DNA from 2 places in the Crossiella sp. NPDC003009 genome. Region 1 is predicted to be linked to the other one. Evidence: riboswitches for the same ligand, from Rfam matches in the RefSeq annotation. Region 1 holds a riboswitch; the other holds the start of a gene.

Evidence for each region. Region 1 has a riboswitch for thiamine pyrophosphate ahead of thiC (phosphomethylpyrimidine synthase ThiC). Riboswitches for the same ligand answer to the same signal wherever they lie in the genome.
Region 2: another riboswitch for thiamine pyrophosphate. It lies ahead of ACWDY5_RS17520 (thiamine ABC transporter substrate-binding protein); the one in region 1 lies ahead of thiC (phosphomethylpyrimidine synthase ThiC).

Annotation. Positions count from the first base shown of each region.
Region 1 is NZ_JBSFUA010000008.1:248,954-252,306, reverse strand. Features, by position in the region: gene ACWDY5_RS12295 (peptide deformylase) at 1-10, shown strand, start outside; gene ACWDY5_RS12290 (hypothetical protein) at 12-530, shown strand; gene ACWDY5_RS12285 (hypothetical protein) at 527-1,543, shown strand; TPP riboswitch at 1,568-1,699, shown strand; gene thiC (phosphomethylpyrimidine synthase ThiC) at 1,691-3,343, shown strand; gene thiD (bifunctional hydroxymethylpyrimidine kinase/phosphomethylpyrimidine kinase) at 3,340-3,353, shown strand, end outside.
Region 2 is NZ_JBSFUA010000013.1:164,149-167,501, reverse strand. Features, by position in the region: gene ACWDY5_RS17535 (BTAD domain-containing putative transcriptional regulator) at 1-64, shown strand, start outside; gene ACWDY5_RS17530 (alkaline phosphatase PhoX) at 173-1,333, shown strand; gene ACWDY5_RS17525 (4a-hydroxytetrahydrobiopterin dehydratase) at 1,356-1,652, opposite strand; TPP riboswitch at 1,704-1,816, shown strand; gene ACWDY5_RS17520 (thiamine ABC transporter substrate-binding protein) at 1,816-2,859, shown strand; gene ACWDY5_RS17515 (ABC transporter permease) at 2,835-3,353, shown strand, end outside.

The sequences.
Region 1 (3,353 bases):
CGGCCACTGAGGTGGACTCCTTACTCTGCGGCCACGTCGCGTACCCGGCCGAGCGCGGCCGGGTCAGGGGGCCGGGCCTGCACACCAGCCCCGAGGGCACCCGGGTGGCCGACGACGGCTGGGTGTGGGGACCGGTGGGCTCGCCGAGGGTGCTCGACGTCCCGGTCTGGCTGCGCGGCGAGGAGCCCGACCAGCGGCTCTCGTTCCGGGATGAAGCCTGGGACCAGCCGGTGGCCTGGGTGGACGAGGACACCGTCGCGGTCCAGCGGATCGGCCAGGGTGACTGGATGATGATCGACGGGGTCGAGCTGTACGACGCCAGGACCGCCGCACGCGCCGGGATGTTCGCCGGTCCGGGCGGTCCGATGTGGGGCTTCGGCTCCGGCGCGGGGCGCGCGGATCGGGCTGGTCGAGGGGTTCCGGCCGCACGCGCACAACCCGGTGACCGGCGCGTTCGCCGAGCTCACCGACGGGGTGCTGCGCACACTGGCGAATATTCAGTCGACCCCCGCGAGACCATGACCTGGTGAAGTACGCGATCCGGCACACCCACCGGCGACTGGCGCCACTGCCGGACGGCTGGCTGACCATCAACGACGCCAACGACCACCTCATCCGGCTGAGCGAGTCCGGCGAGGCGGAGGTGGTCGCCGACTTCGTGTCCTGGGAGTACGCGACGGAGCCCGACGACTTCCGGGGCCGGACGCGGGGCTTCGGATTGCACACCTCGGCGGACGGCCGGTACGCGGCGGTGACCGACGACTACGGCTGGCACGGGTCGCTGGTCGACTTGGCGGCGGGGCACGAGGTGTTCGCGTTGCGCCGCGACGAGGGCTGGGACGTGTACACCGTGCCGTTCGGGGTGGCCTTCCTGCCGGGAGACGTGCTGGTCGCGCAGACCGACTGGAACCGGGTGGACGCCTTCGCGCTGCCCGGCGGTGAGCTGCTGACCGAGCGCGAGGTGCGCTCGAACTGGCCGGTCGGCGAACCGGAACCGGAGAACGGCCTCAGCTACTTCCACGGCGCCCTGCACGCCAGCCCGTCCGGGCGCTGGCTACTCGCCGACGGCTGGTTCTGGCACCCGGCCCCAGCCCCCTCGCTCATCGACGTGACGGCCTGGCTGGGCGGGGACACCCACGTGCCCGAGCGGATGCCCTACCTGGACACCGACGACTACGCCTGGGACATCCCGGTGGCCTGGCTCGACGACAACACGGTGGCGCTGCAACGGATCCACCACGAGGCGGACCGGGTGGTGGTCACCCACCTCTACGACGCGCCCAGCCGCGAGCTGGTCGGCAGCCTGACCGGTCTGGACGGGCCGATGTGGGCGCACCAGGGCAAGCTGCACGTCAGCGCGGCGGCGGGGCTGGAGACCTGGGATCCGGGCACTGGCGAACGGATCGGGCTGGTGGAGGGCATCCAGCCCACCGCGCACAACCCGGCGACCGGCGGGTTCGCCGAGCTGGCAGACGGAGTACTGCGCACATTTCACCCGGCGAGCGGTGTGGTCAGCACGCCGATCGCTCACTATGGTGCCTAGAGGGCCCGTGCGGCCCACCACCACAACACAACACGCGGGAGCTCGTACCGAAACGGGCTGAGAGGGCAGCTAGGTGTCGGCTTTTCGACCCTGGGGCTGTCGACCGCCTGAACCTGACCGGGTAATGCCGGCGTAGGGAGCTTTGCCATGACGGCACTTGCCGATCGGAACATCCGTCCGACCGTCACCACCGGCCCGATCCAGGGTTCGGCCAAGGTGTACGTCGAGGGGCCAGGTGGAGTCCAGGTGCCGTTCCGGCGCGTGGGGCTGACCAACGGCGAACACCTCGACGTGTACGACACCTCAGGGCCGTACACCGACACCGAGGCCACCATTGATGTCCACAGTGGACTGCCGAGGCTGCGCGCTGACTGGGTCGCCGCGCGCGAGCCGGTCAACGGCGCGGTGACCCAGCTCGCCTACGCCAAGGCGGGCATCATCACCCCGGAGATGCAGTACATCGCCGTGCGCGAGGGCGTCGATGTGGAACTGGTGCGCAGCGAGGTCGCCATCGGGCGGGCGGTCATCCCGCTCAACCGGTGCCACCCCGAGGCGGAGCCGATGATCATCGGGAAGAAGTTCCTGGTGAAGGTGAACGCGAACATCGGCAACTCGGCCGTGTCCTCCTCCATCGAGGACGAGGTCGAGAAGATGGTGTGGGCCACCCGCTGGGGCGCCGACACCGTGATGGACCTCTCCACCGGCAAGCGGATCCACGAGACCCGTGAGTGGATCATGCGCAACTCGCCGGTGCCGATCGGCACGGTGCCGATCTACCAGGCCCTGGAGAAGGTCAACGGCGATCCGGCCCAGCTGTCCTGGGAGGTCTACCGGGACACCGTGATCGAGCAGTGCGAGCAGGGCGTGGACTACATGACCGTGCACGCCGGCGTGCTGCTGCGATACGTGCCGCTGACCGCCAAGCGGGTCACCGGCATCGTCTCCCGCGGCGGTTCGATCATGGCCGCCTGGTGCCTGGCGCACCACAAGGAGAGCTTCCTCTACACGCACTTCGAGGAACTGTGCGAGATCCTGCGGGCCTACGACGTCACCTTCTCCCTCGGTGACGGCCTGCGGCCCGGCTCGATCGCCGACGCCAACGACGAGGCCCAGTTCGCCGAGCTGAAGACCCTCGGCGAGCTGACCCACATCGCGCGGGCGCACGACGTGCAGGTGATGATCGAGGGCCCCGGTCACGTGCCGATGCACAAGATCAAGGAGAACGTGCGGCTGGAGGAGGAGCTGTGCGGTGAGGCGCCGTTCTACACCCTCGGCCCGCTGGCCACCGACATCGCGCCCGCCTACGACCACATCACCTCGGCCATCGGCGCGGCGCAGATCGCCTGGCACGGCACCGCGATGCTCTGCTACGTCACGCCCAAGGAGCACCTCGGCCTGCCCAACCGGGACGACGTGAAGGTCGGCGTGATCACCTACAAGATCGCCGCCCACTCCGCGGACCTGGCCAAGGGCCATCCGAGGGCGCAGGAACGCGATGACGCGCTGTCCCAGGCGCGCTTCGAGTTCCGCTGGGTGGACCAGTTCAACCTGTCGCTGGACCCGGACACCGCGCGGGCCTACCACGACGAGACACTGCCCGCCGAACCCGCCAAGACCGCGCACTTCTGCTCGATGTGCGGGCCGAAGTTCTGCTCGATGAAGATCACGCAGGACGTGCGCAAGTACGCTGAGGAGCACGGACTGTCCTCAGTGGAGGCGATCGAGGCGGGTATGCAGGAGAAGTCGAGCGAGTTTTCCGAACAGGGCAACAAGGTCTACCTGCCAGTGGTGGACCGTTGACCCAGCACCA
Region 2 (3,353 bases), on a different contig from region 1:
CATCAGGGAGGCGGCCGAGGCCGCCGACTGGCACCGGCGCTGGTCGTGTCCCTGCGTGAACTGACGATGTCCACTGTGGGGATCCCCAGTGTTCACCGGCCTTTTGCCCGTACCCGTGAGCCTTGGCGCTCGCAAGACTCCTGAGTGTCACCCGAACTGACGGGAGTTCACCGTGGAACGACGCAACTTCTTACGGGTCGCCGTGGTCGGCGCCGCGGCCGGGGCCTTCGGCGGAGCGGCCTGGCGGGACGCCTTCGCCGAGGGCGCCCAGCCCGGCCCCAGCCCCTACGGCGCGTTGTTGTCCGCCGACGCCAATGGGATCCAGCTGCCACAGGGGTTCACCAGCCGGGTCATCGCGCGCACCGGGCAGCAGGTGACCGGCACGAGCTACACCTGGCACCCGGCGCCGGACGGCGGGGCCTGTTTCGCCGACGGCAGCGGCTGGATCTACGTCTCCAACAGCGAGGTCTCCAGCACCGGCGGGGTGGGCGCGGTCAAGTTCGACAGCACCGGCAAGATCACCGGCGCTTACCGCACCCTGGCCAACACCAACGTCAACTGCGCGGGCGGCGCCACTCCCTGGAACACCTGGCTTTCCTGCGAGGAGGTGGACCGCGGCTACGTCTACGAGACCGACCCGTGGGGCGTCAAGGCCGCCATCCGCCGCCCGGCGATGGGCCGGTTCAAGCACGAGGCCTGCGCCACCGACGCCGACCACGGCTACATCTACCTCACCGAGGACGTCCCGGACGGCTGCTTCTACCGCTTCAAGCCCACCACCTGGGGCGACCTCTCCAGCGGCACCCTGGAAGTGCTCAAGGGCGGCAGCTCCCAGACCAGCGGCCCGGTGACCTGGGGCCGGGTCTCGGACCCCGCAGGCAGCACGACCGCCACCCGCAACCAGGTCAGCGGCGCGAAGCGGTTCAACGGCGGCGAGGGCTGCTACTACGCGGGCGGCACCTGCTGGTTCACCACCAAGGGTGACAACCGGGTCTGGGCCTACAACGCCGGCACCAGCTCGATCAGCCTGACCTACGACGACAACCTGGTCACCAGTGGCACCGCGCCGCTGACCGGGGTGGACAACGTCACCGGGACCAGCAGCGGGGACCTCTTCGTCGCCGAGGATGGCGGCAACATGGAGATCTGCATCATCACCAAGACCGGCGTGGTGGCCCCGTTCCTGCGGGTCAACGGGCACAGCGGTTCGGAGATCTGCGGCCCCGCGTTCAACCCGGCCGGCAACCGGCTCTACTTCTCCTCCCAGCGCGGCACCAGCGGGAGCAGCAGCGGCGGCATCACCTACGAGGTCACCGGCCCGTTCCGGGTCTAACCGGCACTGCGCCGTTCCGGGCCTAACCGGCGATCGCGTCGACCACGCCGTCGATCTCCTGGGCCATGGCCACGTCCAGGTCGGTGATCCCGCCCTTCGAATGGGTTGAGCAGCGGAAGGTCAGGGATCGCCAGCGGATGTCGATGTCCGGGTGGTGGTTGTCGTTCTCCGCGACCTCCGCCACCCGGTTCACCACCTGGATGGCCTGCGCGAAGCTGTCCAGCTCGACCGTGCGCACCAGCTCCGCGCCGACCGCGCGCCACTGGGGCAGGCGCACCAGGTCTTCTTTGATCTGGTCATCGTTCAGCAGTTCGGCCATGCCTCCATGGTGGTGGTGCGCGCCCGGGAGCGCGACCCGGCGTATGGTCACTCCAGATGCCACGGGAGTCCGGTGTTGCCGGGCTGAGAGGAGAGCGGTCAGCTCTCGACCGTCCGCACCTGATCCGGGTCATGCCGGTGTAGGGACTGCGTCAGGAGGAACTTTGCGTCGCACATCGGCCGCGTTCGCGCTGGTCACCAGCCTTGTCCTGCTCACGGGGTGTTCGCTGACCGGGCCGACGCCCGCGCCGCCCGGACAGACCAAGGTGGTGCTGCTCACGCACGAGTCCTTCGCGGTGGCCGAGGGGGTGTTCGCCGAGTTCAAGAAGCAGACCGGGGTCACCGTGGAGCAGCGGGCGCTGGGCGACGCCGGCGCGCTGACCAACCAGCTGGTGCTGACCAAGGCCAACCCGCTGGGCGACGTGGTCTTCGGCGTGGACTCCACCTTCGCCTCCAGGGCCATCGACAACGGCCTGCTGGAGCCCTACCAGAGCCCCGAGGCGGCCAAGGGCCCGCAGCGCTACGCGGTGGAGGGCTCGGGCGCGCTGTCCGCGGTCGACCTGGGCGATGTGTGCATGAACATCGACCTCGGCTACTTCGCGCAGCAGGGGCTGGCCGAGCCGAAGTCGCTGGACGACCTCGCCGATGCGAAGTACAAGGACCTGTTGGTGGTCTCCGACCCCGCGACCTCCTCGCCGGGACTGGCCTTCCTGCTCAACACGGTGGCCAAGCTCGGCGAGGACGGCTGGGCCGGGTACTGGAACCGGTTGAAGGACAACGGGGTCAAGGTGGTCAACGGCTGGGAGACCGCCTACAAGCAGGAGTTCTCGGTGGGCGGCAAGGGAAAGCGGCCGATCGTGCTCTCCTACGCCTCCTCGCCCGCGGCCGAGGTCGGTGAGGACGGCAAGCCGAAGACCAAGGCGCTGCTGGACACCTGCTACCGCCAGGTCGAGTACACCGGCGTGCTCAAGGGCGCCAAGCAGCCCGAGGCCGCGCGCAAGCTGGTCGACTTCCTGCTGGGCGAGAAGTTCCAGGCGCAGGTGGCCGAGCAGATGTTCGTCTACCCGGCCCGTGAGGGCGTCGCGCTGCCGCCGGTGTGGCAGCAGGTCGCGCCGCAGCCGCAGCAGGCGGCCACGCTGCCCGCGGCCAAGGTCGCCGAGGGCCGGGAGCGCTGGGTGGAGCAGTGGCGCAAGCTCGTTCAGGGCTGAGCAGGCTCGGCCTCGGGGCCGCGGCCGCTGTTCCGCTGGCCTTCCTGGCCGTCTTCTTCGCCTGGCCGGTGGCCGCGATCATCGGGCTCGGCCTCGGCCGCACCGGGGTGGCCAAGACGCTGGCCGACCCGTCCACCTGGAGCCTGGTCGCCTTCACCCTGGGCCAGGCCGCGGCGGCGACGCTGGTGGCGCTGCTGGCCGGGCTGCCGGTGGCCTACCTGCTGGCCCGCTGCGACGTGCGCGGCCGGGGGTTTGTCCGGCTGGCCATCACGGTGCCGTTCGTGCTGCCCACCGTGGTGGTGGGCCTGGCCTTCCGCGCGGTGCTCGGCGATGCCGGGGTGCTGGGCATCGTGCTGGCCAACGCCTTCTTCAACGTGGCCGTGGTGGCCCGCACCGTCGGCGGCCTGTGGGCGCACCTGGACCGCAGGGCAGAGGACGCCGCCCGCGCGCTCGGCGCCTCCCGCTGGCGGACCTTCCTCAGCGTCACGCTGCCC